DNA from 2 places in the Vreelandella venusta genome. Region 2 is predicted to be linked to the other one. Evidence: predicted binding sites of a transcription regulator. Region 2 holds the regulator's gene; the other holds the start of a gene.
What was found. The regulator FliA, encoded in region 2, starts transcription of late flagellar genes. The targets are predictions, from matches to a motif close to CTAAAGTTNNNNNNNNNNCNGCCGATA.
Positions count from the first base shown of each region.

Region 1: IR195_RS17225 (FliC/FljB family flagellin) is a predicted target of FliA. The motif match lies at 6,384-6,410, and genes of this name have one in related genera.

Region 1 covers NZ_CP065135.1:3,691,710-3,702,502, forward strand. Annotated here, with positions in the region: gene IR195_RS17210 (amino acid ABC transporter substrate-binding protein) at 1-308, opposite strand, end outside; gene IR195_RS20580 (acyltransferase) at 591-1,088, opposite strand; gene IR195_RS17220 (FkbM family methyltransferase) at 1,092-4,937, opposite strand; gene IR195_RS17225 (FliC/FljB family flagellin) at 5,123-6,310, opposite strand; gene fliD (flagellar filament capping protein FliD) at 6,572-7,975, opposite strand; gene fliD (flagellar filament capping protein FliD) at 8,209-9,555, opposite strand; gene IR195_RS17240 (hypothetical protein) at 9,938-10,267, shown strand; gene IR195_RS17245 (YqhA family protein) at 10,562-10,793, opposite strand, start outside.
Region 2 covers NZ_CP065135.1:132,687-143,479, reverse strand. Annotated here, with positions in the region: gene IR195_RS00640 (OmpA/MotB family protein) at 1-317, opposite strand, end outside; gene IR195_RS00635 (motility protein A) at 322-1,137, opposite strand; gene IR195_RS00630 (RNA polymerase sigma factor FliA) at 1,177-1,878, opposite strand; gene IR195_RS00625 (flagellar protein FlhE) at 1,905-2,345, opposite strand; gene IR195_RS00620 (hypothetical protein) at 2,413-2,991, opposite strand; gene flhF (flagellar biosynthesis GTPase FlhF) at 2,988-5,192, opposite strand; gene flhA (flagellar biosynthesis protein FlhA) at 5,245-7,329, opposite strand; gene flhB (flagellar biosynthesis protein FlhB) at 7,326-8,492, opposite strand; gene cheZ (protein phosphatase CheZ) at 8,610-9,305, opposite strand; gene cheY (chemotaxis response regulator CheY) at 9,348-9,737, opposite strand; gene IR195_RS00590 (methyl-accepting chemotaxis protein) at 9,869-10,793, opposite strand, start outside.

The sequences.
Region 1 (10,793 bases), 880 kb from region 2:
TTGCGCTCATCGGTGATGGTAATTTGGTTAGCAATGGTATCAATGCGCCCCGATTCCAACATGCCCGCCAAACCAGAGAAACTCGCTGTCACGAATTCAATCTCATCGCCAGTCACATCACCAACGGCATTCATGACATCCACTTCAAAGCCTTTCAGCTCGTTTTGCTCAACAAACGTAAAAGGGAAGTACCCCCCAGACATGCCGACTCGCAGCGTATCTGCATAAGCAGCGGCAGACAGCACACCACCCACAACGCTAAGCGAAAGAACAGCAACGGCTTTTTTCCAACGGCTCACATTCGTCATCATATCTCCCTCTCAGTGGCACCGAGGCGCCCTGCTTTAAATGTGAGCACTGGTTGCGACGTTCGTCGAACATCGACCAGTGCAATGAGGCCAAGATACCAGCAAAAAAGAAATAATAAACCTATTCTTTAGTTCTTTTTGGAATTTAGGAGCAACCGGTGGTGCTATCGTGATGATGGCGTGTTCGCGCTATTAAAAGGCTCCGGTCTCCCAAATTGATTGTAAACATTGCTCGACTACTACCATTCAACGTTTAAAAAGATGAGGAAGCCCATACTTTCATTAGGCATCACTTCCATCAATTTTTTTAATAATTTTAGCAGGATGCCCCGCCATAATAGTGTTAGGCGGAACATCACCAACAACTAAACTGCCCGCTGCGACAACAGCATTTTCCCCTATCACGGCAGGCCCAAGCACAGTGACACCAGAACCTAGCCACACCCCCTGTTTGATGTGGATATCTCGGCCGCTATCAGGGACAGCTGTTAATCTTTCTAAGCCGGTTTTTTCGTAATCATGCGTTCCCGTCAGCAACATGCAACGATGACCAAAAAAGCAATCTTTTTCGATTGTAATATGACCTGAACGTGTATTAAGCAAAAGGTCATTCAAAGGAATCGTAATATTATCTAGGTGCAGACGACTACGATCTCCCCATACTTTTGTCTGGCGAAGCTCTATTTCGGCCAAATATGGGCTTAAAAGTTTTGCCAAAATCTGCAAATCACTTTTACTTGCGGTTCTTAGCAAGCTCAGGAACTGCGTTTCCTGTGTCATTTTTTAATCCACTGAAATAGCGTTAATTTTTTTTCCGACAACTTTATTGAAAAAGCTCTTTTCACTACAACCATCTTCATTCATCAATAAGCGGTAAGCTAAATCGAAGCTTCCGTATGCTTTGCTCAAAATAATCGCCAATTTTTTACGCTGCTCTACAGAAGCCTCCTGTAAAGTATTAATATCTCTGACGTATACTGCGTCAGCAGTAGTTAGCTGATTTATACCCTGATGAATCCCGCCATTGATTCTCATCGGTGCGTAAATTCGTTTTCTTTGCTCTAAAAGAGTATGCAGCATAAACCCATGCGCCCTCATCCATTGGTCAATCTCAGCAAAGAGCGGTTGATTTTCATAAAGCTGAATAAAGTTAACCTCTGTCTGAATCACCAAGGTATCTTTCAACTTTTTTTCGCCGTTTCTAAAAACGTTAAGCTCTCCGCCCTGGATATCAATTTTCAACCAGTCTATTTTTTCTATTTGATCAATATCATCTAACCGTACGGTCTCGATTTCCTCGACCGACTTCACCTTTCCCCAGATTGGATAGCCTTGAAAGTGATTAAGCACTTGGCTGTTCGGCTTTAACGTTGAAGTCATGCCCGAGGCTTGACAGATATAAAGCTTGGCATGCTCGCCGGTACCGACTGCATGTGGCAGATAGGTCTCATTAGCCCCTTTCATAGCTTGCAACTTTTGCAGTGCTTCTTTCTGTGGTTCGAAACCAACCAACGTCACAAGCCCCTGCTTGAGCATTTCCGCATAAGGAGGCGTCCCATCGATAGGATTGGCACCGACATCTACTACACTGATTGGCTCATTGAGCTTCCACAAGCTTATAGGCTTATTCTTTGTACGTGGCTTTTCAAGCTCGGAAGACTGAGGTGTAACATTACTACTAGCCGCATCTTGGGTAGTATTATCGCTCTGTAATTCAGTATAACGCTCTAATAATGCGTCAATATCTTGAGAAATATTGTCTGCTACTGTTTGATTAACTACGGGCAACTCAGATGCTTGCTTAGGCGTTACCACGTTCTCATTATCAAACTCATTTACCGGGGCTTTCACCATCCCTTCTGAAAGTAAATACTCTTCCGCCTTTGCTTTATCTACACCGACCAAGAGTTCGTAACTCATATCGCGGATGCCGTAAATAGTATGTAACAGAAAAGCAAGCTTGATGCGCTGGTGATTGCTTAAGCTGGCCATACGCTCATGGCTAGGCAAGAATACAGCATCAGCATTATGCAACTCCGTCGCTTGGCGCTGCTTGTCAGATACGCTTTCTGGCAGGTGGCTGCGGTGTTGCTCATTGTTGAAGCGGTAGAAACGGAAACCGTGACGGCTCATCCAGTGCTGCACTTCCGCGAGGTTAGGTTGGCGCTGGTGCGTCGGCTGAAAGGCAATACGCACTTGAATAATAAGCGTATCTTTAAGTGCTCTTTCGCCATTTTCAAGAATTGCAGTGGAATCGCTTAGATGATCAAGAATCAACCAATCCAAGCTTTCAAGCCCTTCGATACAATCTAACGCAATAGTATTGATCGGCAGCTTGGCAAGCACGTTAGCACCCTCCGGGCTAGCCCCGTGCTGCTGTCCGATAGGCAGCGGTTGCAAAGTACTGCTCATTGCTGGATCTAAGCACGAATAAAGCGTTGCTTGATTGCCGTCGCCTAAAACAGCATGGGTAAAGACTTGCACATCATTGCTGCCTTCAAACCGCTCAGGATTTGTTACTTGGCTTGCTGGATCGAAGGCCACTATGCCAAATGAATTTAATTGCCTAAGGGTTTCAATGCCTTTCTCAACAACTAACCTTGCCCCATTGTCCAGCGCTATAATCTTGCTAGATAGCGACCATTTAAACCCGGCCACCTCAGGCTCCATACTTTCTGCATAGACAATATCAACGGGTGTTTCTTCATCCACAAACTGTGCCTGTCCAGTTTTGTCGAACGTTAAAGCGGCAGGCTGCTTTCCCTCACAATGACGTTGCCAAATGGCACGCATTGCATTGGTAAAATGTTTTGCAAAACGAGGCGCATTGCATACGGGCGACTCTAATAAAACTTGACGAAGATGCTGCCTAATAGTGGCAAGGCTATCTAAGTCAGATGCAAGCTCCAAAACTCTTTCTCGATACTCTTGCCAAGAGCTCACTACAAGTTCTGGCATACCCGCATTGATCAAATGGGTAGCACTATGGCGCCCAGCAAAGGTCGGCCCTGGGAAAGACACTACCGGAACGCCCATTAGAAATGATTCACAAGTGGTCAAGCCACCAGAGTAAGGCCAAGGGTCTAAGGAAATATCAACTTTATTATACGCATTTAAAAGCTCAGCGTGCGATGAAGGCCCCTCAATAAGTAACCGATCACTCTCAATACCGAACCTTGCCATTGTTTCTTTAACTTTTCGGCAGCGTTCTTCACTTTTATACTGCATGCTTTTTAGCAATAGCTTAGAGCCAGGTAGCGCCTTCATTATGCTAGACCACTGTTCCAACACCACATCATTTAATTTATTAGCATTATTAAAACAACCCAATGTTACAAAACCATTCTTAAATGCAGGCAATGTCCCCACATCTGGCTCGTATCCATTTGGCGGCACATAGCAAATATAGTCATCAGGCAAGCGTATTATTTTTTCGACATATGCTTCATCAACACTTTTAGGTGTTTCAATGCGATCACTGATTAAATAATCAATGGCCGACAAGCCTGTAGTGTTAATCAACCCGCCTACCCACTTTACCTGTATCGGAGCTGGGCGCATACCTACGGCCAATATTCTATTGCCAGCATTATGGCCAGCTAAATCAATCAGAATATCAATGCCATCATGTACAATTTTCTCAGCTACCTGCTGATCCTTTAACGGTTGCACACTCATCCATTGTGTAGCTACTGACTTCAGCCTTTCGGTAATACCATCAGAAGCATGGTTAGTACTATAAAAATAAAACTCCATCTGGTCTTTTGGAACACATTCCAGTGCCGAAGTAATCATTCTTCCAACAGGATGTCCACGAAAACCATCTGAGATCAATCCAACTCTAAGGCGTTTTTTAGGATTATTGTGGCTAGCATAAGAAAGCGTGGTAATACTTGATAAAAATTTACTTTCCCACTGCTTGCATAGCGCTGTAATTTCCTCACCTGTCTTATCAGGGTGGTAGTGATATGTAGTAATGATATTGGAAAAAGGACCCGGCGCATGGGGATTAACACGATGAGCTTTACCGTAACTTTCAAGTCCTTTATCCAGATCTCCAATAGCATTGTAAACATTACCCAGATTATTCCAGGATAAATAATTATTAGGCGCTAATTTTGCGGCTTTCTCAAGCGCATCTCTTGCCCGTCCATACTCAAACTTTTGCATCAAAATATTGCCCAATGTGTTAAGCATATCCACATCGTCGGGCATCAACTCGCAAGCTATTTCGGCATGCTGTAGCGCTTCATCAAAACGTGCCTGGGTATAATAGATGTAGCCAATATAGTGTTGTGCTTTAGCGTAATTAGGGCGTAACTCGATAGCCGCCTGTAAATACGCCAATCCTTGATCAGGGTCGCCCATTTGATGCGTCATTCTCCCCTGTAGCGCTAACACTTCGGCATCATTTGGTTGTAAAGAAATTGCGCTACTTAATGCCTCAAGTGCTTCTTGTAGATGTCCTGCCTCTGAGAGTTCTGCACTGAGCTGCTTCCACGCAGAAATATTTTTTGGCTGACGCTCCGTTAGCGCTCTGGCTTTCTTCAATGCTTGCGCTGTTCCTCTCGTATCCAAAGTGCGCTGGCGAGCATTATTTGATGAGCGATAGGGCTTTTTATTCGACATGGTAGAGAACATCCTGAAGGCGGTTAAGCTATGCATGACATCATATCTGATGCCCCCTCCCCTCAAAGGTACGAAAAGCGCTGAATATAGTTGTTAACTGATTTCATTCCAGCCGCAAAACAAGACAGGCCTCCATAAAGGAGGCCTGTAGATAATCCGAAAGTACGGATAAGTAGTACGATGGCTTAGCCCAGCAGTGAAAGAACGTTCTGCGGAATCTGGTTAGCCTGTGCCAGTACAGAGGTGCCCGCCTGCTGCAGAATCTGTGCGCGGGTCATATTAGCTACTTCTGTTGCATAGTCAGCATCTTCGATACGTGACCGAGCGGCAGAGAGGTTGGTTTCGTTGGTCTGCAAGTTGGTAATCGCAGAATCAAAGCGGTTCTGAACGGCACCCAGGCCAGAGCGCAGCTCATCGACCTGTTTAAGGGCCGCATCAAGCTTCTCCATCGGGTTAGTGGACGCAGAGCTTAGCAGGTCTTTTGCACCCAAGTCTGTGCCAGTAACAGTATAGGCAGCAGTGGTATTACCAGTAGCGACAGTGGCTTCTGAGGGATCAAGTGCCACTTGGAAGGTTACCGCAGTGCCGGAAGTCGCTTCGATGCCCTGTAAACCAAGTGCTTTTGCTTCAGCGTTATTTTGAGCAGTAATGGTAACGTCAACGTACCAGTTACCGTTATCATCAACTTGAGCAGTTCCAGCGCTGTTTACAGCGGCAGCACTAACACCTAAGTTAGTAGCCAAATCAGCGGAGAAGTCGTTAACAGTATTGGTAGTTACACCAGTACCCTGACCGTAGGCAGCTTCATAATCTGCAGCGACAGCTGCGCCAAGATTCTCACCCGGGCCGTTTACATTGAAGCTGGTTAAATTTAGTGTGTCAGAAGTGATTTTCTCCAGGACAACGTCGATAGACTCACCGTCGTTGGCACCTACTTGAATAGACAGACTCTGATCTTCGGACAATACTTTAACGCCGTTAAAATCAGTCTGTTCTGAAATACGGTCAATCTCGGTAAGACGCTGATTGATTTCGTCTTGAATGGACTGTAAGTCATCCTGGCTGTTGGTACCGTTTTGTGCCTGAACCGTCAGCTCACGAACACGCTGCAAGTTATCGTTGACCTGGTTCAATGCGCCTTCAGCAGTCTGTGCAACAGAAATACCGTCATTGGCATTACGCTGTGCTTGAGACAGGCCAGTAATTTGGCTAGACATACGGTTGGCGATGGCTTGGCCAGCTGCGTCGTCTTTAGCGCTGTTGATACGCAGACCAGAGCTTAGGCGCTCCATAGACGTGGTCAGGGCACTTTGTGATTTGGACAGGTTGGACTGGCCAATCATGGAGGTAATGTTGGTATTGATCACTGACATGGTGTGATTCTCCTTGCATGAACACTGGCCGGAAGGCCTGCTATTCGGCCACTTTGTGCGCCGTTATTAGAATTAACGGCACGGCGAGAGGAATCTTTAGGGCGGTTAGTAAAAAAAGATGTAATGTTTGGTAACTGCAGAGTGAGAAACTTACTTTTACATGAGCAACAAAAGGGCGGCTTACGCCGCCCATTCCGGATGCCTCGCTTCGCTCGTTACACCGCCCTACTTATCTATGGCTACTCAACCGAAGCGCTAAGGTTATTTCTTACGGCCGAGCTGACTATCCAGAGCGTCAAATTGCTGAGTGAGGTAACTGCTCATGCTGTTCATCTGGGCAATCATCGCATCCAGTTGGCCGAACTGGGTGCGGTAGCGAGAGATAGTGCCTTCAATGGTTTTTTCCATACGCTCGAAACGGTCGTCCAGGCTTTTTACACGGTTTTCCGCGCCGCTAATCGCCAGCTTGACCACGCCGTTGTTGCCCAGCACCTGTTCGATAGTGGTGTTTAGTCTACCCGCCATACCCTCCCCCTCGTTTTCACCGGCAAAAAAGGCATTGAGTGCCTGGGGATTATTAGCGATCAAGTCATCTAACGTCTCTTCATCGACCTTGAGCTTGCCATCTCGTTGCAGAGTGATGCCTAGCTGGTTAAGGGTAGACAACTCACCGCCTTCTACCCCACCGGTTAATATACTGCGCAGCCGGGATTCGATGGTGCGCACGGTGTTATCGCCCAATAGCTCACCAGCGGTTTCGCTATCGCCGGTAAAGCGAGTGAGCTTGCCAATAGTGCCTTTTAAGTCATTAAACGCTTTTACAAAGCCATTAATCGCTTCGCGCTGCTTTAGCGTGTCGCGCTCAACATTAATGGTACTGGAAGCCATTTCTCCGTCCACGATATCAAGCTCAGTAAGGTTAAGCGTTACCCCCTGAATCGCACCTTCAATACTGTTTTCCGCACTGCTAATCGTAATACCATTAACCGTAAGCGCGGCATTCTCCCCTGAGCGCTTCGTTGCCGCATCCTCAGCAAAGGGGCCAAGCACTACGGTGCTACCGGCATCTACAAAACTAAAGTTTTCAACAGAAGCGTCTGCGCCGGTCGTTTTAGAACTCAGTGCCAGCCGGTAGCCCGTGCCATCGTTGATAATCGTGGCGTTAACACCAGCATCTTTATCAGCGTTAATGGCATCACGAATATCCGCAAGGCTACTGCCTTCTGCAATGTTGATAGCGACGCTCTCGCCATCGCCAAAGGTTAGCTGCAGCGCAGTTGCCCCTTGTAGATCCATGGCTGCGTCCCGCTCTCCCACGCGGTTTGAAGCTAGCGTGCCAGAGGTGGCCAATTGGCTGACCTCTACCCGGTAGCTGCCCGGCAGCGCATCAGCGGCGGCAGTCGCTTTAATAGCTTCTCCACCACCAGTGCCACGCACATTGGCTGAAAGGCTTTGATAGAGCTTGGGGTCATTGATTTTGGCGACCGCGTCTTGAAACGCGTTCAGCGACGTTTGAAGTTGGCCAAAGGCAGAAATTTTCGCCTGCTGCTGCTTCTTTTGAAGCGTAATCGGCACGAGTTTGCCTCGCTCAGCCACTTGAAGCTGATCAAGCAAACCGGTGAGATCAAGGCCAGAACCAACGCCAAGAGAGGTTATCGTCGCCATGCGGGGGGTATTCCTCAGTGCAAAAGGCTAAACCACAAGACTCAGGCGCGCATGCACACGCCCGTTTATTTAATAGCACTGCTATCGGCAGAAAAGCGCACAACTTTAGCGCCTTTTCGCGCTTTCGCTGATTTTCATACTTTTTTACTAGAAATGAGAAACTTCTAATAAAAACGCCTGCAGGAAGCAGGCGTTAGCGTAGACGTTCAACAACCATCCAATTACTTTAGCGGTTATTTACGCCCAAGCTGAGCGTCGAGGGCATCAAACTGCTGGGTTAGATAGCTGCTGGTTTGGTTCATCTGGGCAATCATGCTATCTAACTGGCCGAACTGGGTACGGTAACGAGAAATGGTCCGCTCAATGGTCTGTTCTGTTCGGGTGTAGCGCTCCACTAGGGACTCCACACGATTTTCCGCCCCGGTAATAGCGCCTTTCACAGCCCCGTTAGTGCCCAATAACTGGTCTAGGCCTTGGTTTAACTGGCCAGCCATACCTGAATCGTCGGCGTCACCAGCAAAGAACACCGACAGCGCATCCTGGTTATTGACAATGGCGTTATCCAGTTCGCTTTCATCAATAGAAAGCGTGCCGTCCCGCTGTAGCGAAATACCAATATCACTAAGCATCGAGAACTCACCTTCGATACCGCCACTTAATATGCTGCGCATGCGCGATTCCACCGTGCGCACCGTATTATCACCGTTGAGCTCGCCTGCCACGCCGGTTTCCGCATTGTAACTGGTCAGCTCGCCGATGGTGCCCTTAAGCTCGTTATAGGCATCGACAAAGCCCGTAATTGCTTCACGAACAGCGCGTGTATTCTGCTCGACTTCCACGGTGCTATCGCCTTCCTCTTGCAGATTAAGCGTCACGCCTTGAATCGCTCCTTCAACCTGATTAGTGGGACTGGTGATAGCAATACCATTCACCGTTAACGCGGCATCGGTGCCTGCTTGCAGAGTATTATCGGTGTCCGCAGCGAAGGGTTCGGTGCCTGAAAAGCTAAAGCCGGTAATAGAGGCGTCCGCACCGGTTTCGCTAGAACTAAGCGCCAGCCGGTAGTTGGTGCCGTCGTTCACAATAGTGGCGTTAACGCCTGAATCTTCACTGGCGTTAATCGCATCGCGAATATCTTCCAGACTACTATTCGCACCGATGGTGACCTCTTTACTGGACCCATCACCGAATGAGAAGGTTAGCGTTTGCTCAGCGGTCGTTAGCGACGCATCCAGTTCAGCAACACCTTCGGAAGCCAGCGTGCCACGAGTAGCGAGTGTATTAACGGTGACATTGTAACTACCGGGCTGCGCTTCGCCGTCTGCCGTGGCAGTAATAGCATCGCCTCCTACATTCGTGGAAAGGCTTTCATACAGCGCACTGTCGTTTAACTCAGCGGCTGCAGTTTGAAATTTGGAAAGCGCACTTTGCAGCTGACCATAAGCAGAAATCTTGGTCTGCTGGGTTTCCAGTTGACGCTCTATAGGCTTCAACTTCCCTCGCTCAGCATCTTGCAGTTGATCCAGCAATTCATTGAGCTTGAGCCCTGAGCCAATACCGAGTGATGAAATGGAAGCCATAAGTTACTGCCCTTTTTTTAAATAACGCCCAACACGCTGGCGCTGCTCATACATAAGAATGTGATTTATATTTAATACTATCGGCCATTAAAGCTTAGACTTGAGCCTATTTGGCTTTTTTTTACGTACTAAAAAGTAATGAATTGTAAAGAATGACGCTTACATAAAACTAAAAAACCATAACACCATCAATTTTAATTAATATTTTTTGCTTTTCCCCTAGCGGCTTACATGCTGAATTATCTAGATGACAGAAATGTGTCAGAAAAAGGTCGATGGTGGCTTTGACACCAACCCATCATAGACCTTGGTCTAATACTCACATTGCTTTATAATGCGCTGCAACAAGCCCATTTTGGGGCTATTTGCAGGAGAACGACTTATGCCTTCCGAGGTGTCACACCCCGCATCCAGCGTAGCGTCTGCCGCTTATCATGTGCAGCGCAGCCTACGCCACTGCCTTTCTAGCGTTGCCGAGCTGCTTTACGATAACGGCCATGTGCTCGAAACTATTACCTTGCCACAGCGTGGCCTTGCCCGGCGTGAGCTAGCTCATTTGAAGGGGCAATGCCCTAGCTGGAAAACATGCCAACAGGTGCTTGAAGAGAGCGGTGCCGCTGAATTTAACGACTACGACTGTTTCGTACTGACGTCGATGGGACGGGAACTAATGTTTGATATGTTTGGCCAGGGCGCTGCCGACTGCGCGTAAATACAAAGCGCCCGCAGCCCCTTGAAAAAAGGGCTGCGGGCGTTTTTCTATTGGCGCGGTGTGCTTAACGCAGTCCAAGTAGCGATAGAATAAACAGCACAACAACGATTAGACCAATAATATAGATAATGTTACGCATAACGGCACTCCTTGCTTTTGCGTTTAAAGGCTTGCTTCAAAGAGAGCAACACCTTGGGATAACATTTCCAGCCTAGCAGTGATTGATAATGTTTGCGTAATTTACCCTCGGCGGGTATTAACTCACTCGCTTAAGAGACAGCCCGACGATTCGTCTCACTCCCCCTTATGCCCAAGACTCATGAGATACAGCGCTGCCGCCAGCGCCAGCACCGAAAGCGCGAGGTAGATGGCTTCCAGTGGCGTCGTGAAACGGATATCCACCACAGCGCGGAAAAACTCAATAATTACCGCCAAAATCACCACGCGGGCAATCTTGTCTTTGAGCTGATCCAGCGAGCCTACGTTAAACGGGTGTTTGGGATAGCGCACTTCCGCCTGATCGATT
Region 2 (10,793 bases):
AGCGTAACACCTTCTTCACCCTGAGAGACACTAACTCCTGGGATATTCAGCTCAGCCATTTGCGGCTTTAGCCCGCTGTGCCGGGGGTGAATACCAGTTGCCAAGCTGGCCAACGGAAGCGAGGCGATCGCACTTATAGAATGCACTCTATCGCGTTCAAAAGCAGCCCCTCCCCCCGGCGGCGTCAACGCAAGCAGTAAGACAAACAGCGTGATTAACAGCGTTAATACGTCTAAATAGCTCGTTAGCCACCCCTCATCGCCCTCCCCTGGCACAGTGGGCAATTCCAGCGCGTGCCGTGAGTCACGATCTAGCATGGCGCTACCCTTTTGCCGCAGAGCTAACCGTTGGCCGCGGTTTTACAGCGGCGTCACGGATTTCGTCATGATAGTTAGCCACGAAGGAGTTGAGCGTTTCTTCAATAAAAGAAGGCAGTCGCCGCTTGGTAATTAACGAAATACCTTCCAGCACCATATTCATGGTGATAAGGCGCTCTTCCGTGCGCCGTTCTAGCTTGACGGCAATCGGTTTGAACACCAAGTTAGCGAGCAGAATACCGTAGAATGTTGTCAGCAGAGCTACCGCCATGCGCGGGCCAATAACGTCAAGGTCGCCCGCATCCATTACTTCCAGCATATTGACCAGTCCCACCAAGGTGCCAATCATGCCAAACGCGGGCGCGTAGGTGGCCATAGTGCGGAATATCTGCGCCTCAGCATGCTCGCGTGCTTTTAATCGTGCGATGCGCCAGCGCAGCATATCGAAAATTTCGTCTTCTTTCGTGTTCGCAATGACCAGCTGGATCCCGGTGCGCAAAAAGGGGTTGCGAGTGTGCTCTAGCTCCTTTTCAACCGCCCTGACATCGCCTTTAAACCACAAGCGCGCCATGGACACCAGTTCGTTGATATCATCGCGCACATAAGTGTTTTCACGCCGAAACACCAATCCCACCAGGCGCACCACGCGTAGCACTTCTTTCAGCGGATAACTAATAAAGGTGGCCGCCAAGGTGCCCGTTACTACAATGGCTAGCCCCGGCAGATTGATAAAGCTTTCTGGCGACTCTGCAGTAAAAAACAGTACGCTTACCAGCAACAGCATGCTGGCAAAAATACCGATCAGCGTAGATGGGTTCATCAACGGCTCCTCGCCGGTTATTCGTGATTAATAGTGACGTTAGGCGGTGTCATATAAGCGAGCACGAAGCCTGCTAATCGCCTGGCTGTGAAGCTGGGAGACACGGGATTCGGTCACACCCAGCACCGCCCCAACCTCTTTAAGGTTCAGCTCTTCTTGGTAATACAGCGCCATCAGTAGCTTTTCACGCTCAGGTAAGGCGTCAATCGCGTCAATTAACGACTGTCGCTGCTGCTGATCTAGAAACTGATCGAAGGGCAGATTCGTGGCTTCTTCTTTCACCGACTCGACCCCTTCGGCCACCAATTCTTCAAAGGGCAACAGCTGGCCACTGTTCGTATCATTGAGCAATTGCTGATACTCGCTAAGCGGCATATCCAGATCACGCGCGATTTCACCCTCTTCCGGCGGACGTCCTAGCTGCTGCTCAAGGCGGCGCACCGCATCATCCACGGCTCTGGCAGAGCGGCGCACACTACGTGGCAACCAATCACGTGTGCGCAGCTCATCCATCATGGCGCCGCGAATACGCTGGCTTGCAAACGTGGCGAACGTTGCTCCTTGGGTCGCATCAAAACGCCCTAGTGCTTCTAATAAGCCCACCATGCCGGCTTGAATAAGATCATCCAACTCAATACTTGCGGGTAGTCTTACCTGCAGCGTTAAGGCCTGACGTCTTACCAGTGGCATGTATTGGTTTAACAACTCGCCCTGTTTAATCCTGCCTTGTGCTGTATACATCCTCGTGCCTCACGGCTGAACTCTGTTCACTGGTAATTCACAATCACTTGCAGTCCCTGTACCCGTACCGGGCGCTGGCCTGGCGTCAACGCAAAACGCAAGTACAGCGGTCCATTAACCGATTTACCGGCTAGCGCCGTGGTTGACCCCCGCATAGCCGTCAAAGAAACACACTGCTCAGGGTGGCATAGCCAGGCGTTAACCGGCGCATTGACCGGCATTTGAAAACGCCAATGAATACGCTCTATCGCGGCGTTCTCTACCGGAGCCCCTGCTGGTGGTTGAATGGGCTGGCTACTGACAGCTCGTTCACTCATCGCGACCAGTACGCTGGGCACCTCACTACTCCAACTGCCCGTCGCGGCGTAAACACGCATGGCGATGACGCTTAGCGCCACCATCAACACGCTTTTGAGCAGCCTGTCGGCTTTGCAGGTAGCGACCTTGAAGTCAGCGAGCATCGACATTGTTACTCCCTATAGAGGCGCTTGATTGCGGCTGTTAAAGCACGGCTACATAGCGTCAGGCTAGCTGTCATCGCGCCAGCAGTAAAAGCTCTATATCCAAGTAATAGCTGGCTGCTTCGCGCAGGTTATCGAGTAGACCTCGGCGCGGCAAATCTGGCTCGTGCAGTGCCAGCAGCTGTCTAGGACCACCGTTTTCCTGCACTTGCCGCAACGAGCGGTACATCTGTGCGAAAGCATCGGCATCACTATTAATCCATAACGCCCAGCGCGGAAAGCGCTCTTTCAGTTGACCAAGATTAGCGGCACCCGCATTGACGATGTGAATATCCCAATCATCCGGGTCACCCGCCCAACGTCGCCCCAATACTGCCCATTGAGCTAGGCGTCCTTTTACTCTTGCCACCTGCTGATCGCCACCGTTAGGCATACCGATCACGATAAGCGGCTTCTGCGGCACCGAAGGCGGTGCGGTGGTTGGCGCTTGGGCAGCAGTTGGCAGCACCGTTAAAGAATCGGTCATAGCGGCCAGTGGCTCAGCCGCAAGTTCGTCTCCCGTGGGGTCACTCTCAACTGACTCTGCTTGGCGCTGCTGGCGCTGTAAATCTGCCCACTTGCGCAGGCCCGCTGCCTGATCCTGGGCACTCATGCCAGTCCCTCACGGCTAACGCTGCTGAGCTGGCGAATGGCGTCACGGGCCATAAACGCGTGAACAAGCGCATCTAGCATCGCCTTATCGCGCCGCTTACGCGTGGTGCCCAGCAACCTTAACAAATCGGAACGCAGCGCTATCGCAGCGTCATCAGTGGCGCTATCTAAGTGTCCCGCTGCAGCGGCGACACCGCTAGCCATCAATAAGCGTACCTCTGTGCTTACTTCGCCATCATCCGCATCTTTCAACTGCTGCCAAGCGCGTTTGGTTAGGCTAGACACCCCATCGCTTTGCAGCTGGATAACCAGCAGCGAGCGCACATCTGTACCTAATCGAGCAGGTGTTAACCAGTAGCGACGCGCGATGCGTTTGCCATTTTCTGGATCGCGAACTTCACCAACCCATGCCAACAGCGGTGTACCAGCGGCATCCTCCACAGCAGTGTGGGTGTGCCATAGCTGCGCCGTTTGGCCACGAAAACGCAGATCAGTGTGATGAGTGAGCGGGCTATCTTTGAGCAGCTGGCGCTGGGCATAACGCTCGCCCTGACAGTATACCCGCTGAGTGGCAGCTACTTGCGTGATCCAGGTCAAGTGTTGGGCTTCTAGCCACGCTAACGTGGCGGGATCGGGAAACACGGGGAGCAGATGTACGGCGGCCCCCATCGCTTCGCCCTGGTGCAGCAGCCGTGACTGCCAACCAGCGGGCTGACGGTGCTGTAGGCTGGTTAGCGCGAGCCAACCGCCATCAGCGTCTAGCCCAAGATCAGGCATCGACCAGTCACAGCCTCGCTCATTACGGCGGGGAGACCATGCCATGCCCAGCCCCTTATCCGCGCAGGGCTCGCTAGCTAGCAGTGCATCCAAGCGTTTGTCTTGCAGCACGCCCGGTAAGGAGGCGATATCCCATATCGACTCTAACGCTGAAAATCCAATAATCCTGTCACGTAGTCGCGTCAGTACAGAGCTGAGACGGCGCCCTTGCCCCAGCACGTCTCGCGACCAGCGCGGCAAACTCACCGAGTGAGGCTGCGAAACGGCGGCGGAGCGCCGCTCTTCACGCACTCTCCCCAATGGGCTATTAAGCGCTTGATCAATCAGTGCAGTAGGGTCCGCAACCGCCATATCTTCTGGAACACGCTGCCCGTACGAACCAAACAGCACGCGTAAACCATGGCGTATGACAATATCTAGCACGGGGGCTAACCGGCCAGCTTCGTCCTGCTTGGTAATAATGCAATCATCTAACTCAGCGCCAGCCGCCCGTGCGGCTTGGCGATAGCGCAACACGACCTCTTCCAAGGTTTCAGGCTGGCTGGCTGCATTCAACAGCAGCACTAAGCGGACGGACGCTTGCCCGCCCTGCAAATGGGCAATCTGCTCAATCACTCGCTGGTCACGCTGACTCATACCGACGGTATCGATAATCACCCACTGCTTACCCTGCAGTCGTCCGACTAGCTCATCAATCGGCTGCTCGGCGTCTAAGGCATACATGGGGGTATCAAGCAGGCGGGCATAAATTCTTAGCTGCTCATGGGCACCAATACGAAAGCTATCGGTAGTGACAAGGGCCACAGGGCGCGTACCGTGACGCATCACAAAACGTGCTGCTAGTTTCGCAGTGGTGGTGGTTTTCCCCACTCCCGTAGGCCCCACCAGCGCGACAATTCCTGCTTGATCGAAAAATCCGGTTTCTTCTTTCAGTACCGGCAACCGTGCCATTAGCTGCCCACGCAGCCACTCCAGCGCAAGTGCGCTATCGGCATCCGGCTGAGCCAAGGGCGCCGGCAACGCCGCCAGTACTTCGTCGCTGAGCTCTTCGCTGAACCCAACGCTAAGCAGCTGTTGGCGCAAACGGGAGAAAGAGTCGTCAGTGAGTGCTGAAGCGGGCGCATCGTCAGCTGATTGACGCTGGGCAAGCAGCTCCCGCATTTCTTGCATCTCGCGCAGCAAGCGTTCACTCATTGCCTGCAGCGGATCTGCATCTCGCGCTGAAAAGGCAACTTGGGCAGCTGGGGTAGGTGGCGACGCTGGGGAAGGTTCAAAATGATCGACCGCCTCGTCCGCCATCGCCAATATTTCAACCCCATCCTCGATACGGCGATTGGCGATAATTAAAGCGTCATCGCCTAATGTTTCGCGCACTTGGCGCATCACATCGCGGCTGTTTGCTCCAACAAATCGTCTCACGCTCATGTGTTACCTGCGCCTCTGTTTGATGGTTTGGAACGGGTGTTCTGCAGCAAACTCACGCCCGCCCTCCTACGACCGTAGTGACTCGTAACGTACGGTCATCCGGTATTTCTGCTTGAGACATCACCACCAGATGACGCACGCGCCGACGTAAGAAACGCGCTAGCACAGCACGCAGCGAGTGCTGCACAACCAGCACCGGTGCTTCACCGCTACCTTCATGACGCTCCAGGGCCTCTTGTGCCTGCGTCATAAGCGTATCAGCCAGCCCTGGCTCCATCGCACCGTTACCATTCATGGCCTGCATAAGCACTTGCTCTAACTGGGCATCAAGCCCCATCACGTTGAGCGTTTCCTGGCCAGCAAACCACTGCTGGGTAATCGCACGCCCCAAGGCAATGCGCACCAGTGCGGTCAATTCATTAGCATCTTTTTGCTGACCAGCATGCTCTGCCAGGGTATCCAACACCGTGCGCATATCGCGTATCGAGACATCTTCATCCAGCAGATTTTGCAGAATACGCTGCAGTACAGTCAGCGAAATGGCTTTCGGCACCACCTCTTCGACCAGCGACTTTTGATCCTCACCCAGCTTATCAAGCAGCTTTTGCACTTCTTGCCGCCCCAGCATTTCTGGCGAGTGGCGATGCAGCAGGTGATTCAAGTGAGTAGCAATGACCGTGCTGGCATCCACCACGGTATAGCCGTACACCTGGGCGTGTTCACGCTGATTGGCATCGATCCAGATAGCAGGCAAACCGAAGGCCGGGTCTTGGGTGGGCGTCCCCTGTAATTCTCCTGATACCTGACCTGGGTCGATTGCCAGCCACTTGCCCGGCTGTGCATCCGCACGGCCTATTTCTGCACCTTTCATAGAGAGTACGTAGGTATTCGGCGGCAGTTCCAGGTTATCGCGTATATGCACCACAGGAGGTAAGAACCCAACTTCTTGGGCAAATTTCTTGCGCACACTTTTAATTCTGGCCAACAGCTCCCCTTTCTGGCGGGAGTCCACTAGAGGAATAAGTCGATGTCCCACCTCAAGCCCCAGCGTATCAACCAGCTGCACATCTTCCCAACTGGCTTCTGGTGACTCTTGTTGGGGCAGTGGTACTGCGGAAATTTCCTCTTTTAACAACGCTTGCTCTTTTTGGCGAATCAAATACCACGCTAAACCCGCCAGTAAGGCTGTGAAAATCAGAAATACCAGGTTTGGCATACCGGGCACCATACCCAGCAGCCCCATCACCATCGCAGATAGGATCATGACCTGAGGGTTAATAAACAGCTGGCTGATCATTTGCTGACCAACATCTTGGTCAGTGTTGACGCGCGATACAGTCACACCGGCGGCGGTTGAAATCACCAGCGCAGGAATCTGAGCCACTAGGCCATCGCCAATAGTTAGCAAGGTATACGTACGGGCGGCATCAGCAAACCCCATATCGTGCTGCATCATACCGATCAATAACCCACCGATAATATTGACCACCATGATGACCAAGCCAGCCATGGCATCACCACGCACAAACTTGCTCGCACCATCCATCGAGCCATAAAAATCTGCTTCCTGGGCGACTTCAGCGCGCCGCTTTTTAGCGTCCTCTTCACCAATCAAGCCTGCGTTCAGATCCGCATCAATCGCCATCTGTTTGCCGGGCATGGCATCCAGCATAAAGCGAGCGCCCACTTCGGCAATACGCCCAGCCCCTTTGGTAATAACCATGAAGTTGATGATCACCAGGATCAAAAAGACCACCAGGCCAACGGCAAAATTACCGCCGACCAGGAAAGTACCAAACGCTTCGATGACTTTACCGGCCGCATCTCCACCTTGGTGGCCTTCCATCAGTACAACACGGGTCGAGGCCACATTGAGCGATAGCCGTAATAGCGTGGTAAACAACAGCACCGCAGGAAAAGCGGCAAAGTCGAGTGGCTTTTCTGCAAACATGCTGACCAGCAGCACCATGATGGCCAGTGCGATATTAAACGTGAACAGCAAATCGAGCGCGAAGGGCGGCAAGGGCAGAATCATCATGCCCAAGATCATCAGAATCAGCAGCGGCCCTGCGAGCAACTTCATGCGCACATCGCCTATCCAATCGCGCTGATTGATCAACTGGCTTAAGCCTTTCATGGTTGCGCCTCGCTGCCACCGGCATCCCGATTGGAACGTTCCATTTCAGGGGGAACCGATAAATTGTCTGGGGTTGGGGGCACCTCGCCTCCTTGTTGTGCGACCTGCTTCAAGCGGAAAGCCCAAGCCATCACTTCAGCCACTGCGGTATACAGTTCCGCAGGCACTTCCGCGTCTAAATCCACGTGATGATACAGAGCGCGCGCCAAAGGGGCTGCTTCCAGTCTCGGCACACCAGCTTCCAGGCCAATTTCGCGGATACGGGCGGCCACGGCATCGGCCCCCTTGGCCACTAGCCTTGGGGCGCCCATACTACCTTCCTTGTACGCTAGGGCCACCGCATAATGGGTTGGGTTGGTGATAATGACGTCGGCGTCAGGCACTTTACTCATCATCCGCCCTCTGGCCATTGCTTGCTGCTGCTGGCGAATACGCCCCTTGACGTGGGGGTCGCCTTCCGACTCTTTGTGCTCTCGCTTAACCTCTTCCTTGCTCATACGCAGCTTTTTGGCGTTGCTCCAAAGCTGAAAAGGCACATCAATTAAAATAACCACCACTAGCGATAAAACGATCAAGCCAGCGGCTAGCGCCGACATATTCAATGCGGTCGCCAATGCTTGTTGAATGGGCTGATTCATTAGCCCCATGAACTTACCCAGGTTGGCGTACAAAAACGCCGCTGCAATGCCGCCGACCAGGATTGATTTGGCAATCGCTTTGGTTAACTCAATCAACGCCTGGGACGAAAAAATACGCTTTAACCCTTTCACAGGGTTTAGCTTCGACAGTTTGGGCTGCATGGATTTTGCCGAGACTAACCATCCCCCAAGTAATGCCGGAGCAACCAGTGCGATCACCGTCAACAGTAAGAACAGCGGCAGCATTGCAAATAGCGTACGCTGCCCCAGATCCAGCGCATTGACCAGCATCGGGGTACTTTCCATGGCATGACGGCGCTCGAACAAGAAGGCTTGCTCCATCACCATGCCCAACTGGTCATAGAGCATTTGCCCCATGCTCCACAGTCCAAGCACACCGCCGAATAGCAGCAAAAAGGTCGCCAGTTCTCGAGACCGGGGCACTTGGCCCTCTTCCCGAGCTTTTTCTAAGCGTCGGGGCGTGGCCTCTTCCGTCTTTTCCTGATCGCTGTCGTTATCTGCCATGCGGCCATCCGGCGGTATCTTGCGTGGCTTATCATAAATTCAGCCGCCCCGTGGGGCGGCTGAACAAATGCCTATAGTGCCAGATACTGCCTTTCACAATGTCTTAATAACAACGCATTAAAAGCCTAATTCGTCCAATAAGTCGTCGACCTGATCCTGACCCGTGACGATATCAGGCGCATTGTCCTTCACCTGTGGGCCATTCAACAGCTCTTCATTACGGCGTGCGTTGTCATTTTTCCATTGATCTTCTGCCTTACGCTGCATCGACTCACGGGCATGAGCTCCCGGAACGTTATCGATCAGCACTTGCACCAACTGATGCTCAATTTCTCGAATGACATCCATCATCTTTTTGATGACTTGGCCAGTAAGATCTTGAAAATCCTGAGCCATCATAATATCGAGCAGCTCTTTATTGGTCGCGGCCGCAATGGCTGGCACATCGCTTAGGTAGGTGCGTGTCTCTTTTACCAGAGCCTTGGCATCGTCCAACTCTTGGGGTGCTTCAAACCACTCAGCCCAGCGCTTATCAAGCGCTTCAGCACGGTCAGAGAGTTGGTCTTGTAATGGCTGAGCGCGATCAATGGCATTTAATGCACGTTCAGCTGCCTGCTCAGTCATGGTAGCGACGTAATGCAATCGGTCACGCGCGTCAGGAATTGCTTCCGCTGCTTTCTCGATCTCTTTGTCCAGACCCAGCTCTCGCATGTTGTCGCGCAACATGCGGGTCAGTTTGCCGATGCGAAAGATCAGGTCTTCAGCGGCTTCTTCAGATAGCTGGGTAGCGCTATCCTGCTCATGCTGACTCATCGTGTTGTCTCCTCGTTAACCGAGCATTCAGGCGCAGCCGCTTCATTTACCCATCTTATCGAAGATCTTATTTAGCTTTTCTTCGAGTGTGGCTGCTGTAAACGGCTTGACGACGTAGCCATTAGCGCCCGCTTGGGCGGCCGCGATGATGTTCTCTTTTTTGGCTTCCGCGGTCACCATCAATACGGGTAGCTCTTTCAGTGCTTCATCCTGGCGGATCTCTTTAAGCATTTCCAAGCCGTCCAGGTTTGGCATATTCCAATCAGATACGACGAACTCGAAGTTACCCGCACGCAGCTTATTCAGCGCGTCCTGACCATCTTCTGCCTCATCAACATTGGTAAAACCAAGCTCTTTCAACAAGCTGCGAACGATCCGGCGCATGGTGGGAAAATCGTCCACTACCAGAAAACTCATGTTCTTATCGGCCATTGGTTATCCTCTCAATCAAATTATTTCTAACATAATGATACTTATAAAACCGTCCTTAAAACCGTCCTTAGAACAGCTCTTAAAAACAGCTCTTAAAAACAGTTTAAAACAGCTCTTACCCCCTTAAACGCCTAGAACGCTTCCCACTCTTCGTGGTGGCTAGGCTCTGGGGACCGGCGAGGGCTGGGCGCAGTGGCTGCCTGCGGCCTAGCAGTCGGCACGTTTACTTGGCTACTCGCTGGCAGTGCTTGACGCTGCACGCCCTCTTGGCTAGTTAACAAAGCAAAGACAGCCACCGCCTCTTCTAACTTGTTTGCTTGCTCTTCGAGCGACATAGCCGCCGCGGAGGCTTGCTGAACCAGCGCTGCGTTTTGCTGGGTCACTTCATCCATCTGCCCTACCGCTTGGCTGACCTGTTCAATGCCATCGCTCTGCTCCTGAGACGCTGCAGAAATCTCATCCATAATATCGGTCACCCGACGGACAGCCGTCACCACATCAGACATAGTGGTGCCCGCTTGCTCTACCAGGGTAGAGCCTTGCTTGATTTGTGCAACAGAGGCATCAATCAGTGTTTTAATCTCTTTTGCCGCATCTGCGCTGCGGCTAGCCAAGTTGCGCACCTCTCCAGCGACAACGGCAAAGCCACGCCCTTGCTCGCCAGCGCGTGCCGCTTCGACTGAGGCATTGAGCGCCAAAATATTGGTTTGAAAAGCGATAGAGTCGATCACACTGGTGATATCGGCCACTTTCTGGGAGCTGGTAGAAATACCGTGCATGGTCTGCACTACCTGCTCAACCACCTGGCCTCCCTGCTCGGCAGTAGTGGAAGCATCTGCTGCCAGCGTGCTTGCCTGACGCGCATTGTCGGCATTTTGTTTAACCGTGGCCGTCATTTGTTCCATGCTGGCGGCCGTTTCTTCGATCGAGGCAGCCTGCTGCTCAGTGCGTGATGACAGATCCGCATTACCACTGGCTATCTCTCGCGTGCCGTAATGAATTTCACTACTGCCTTCACGAACCCGCGTCACAATCGCCGTCAGGTTTTGCTGCATC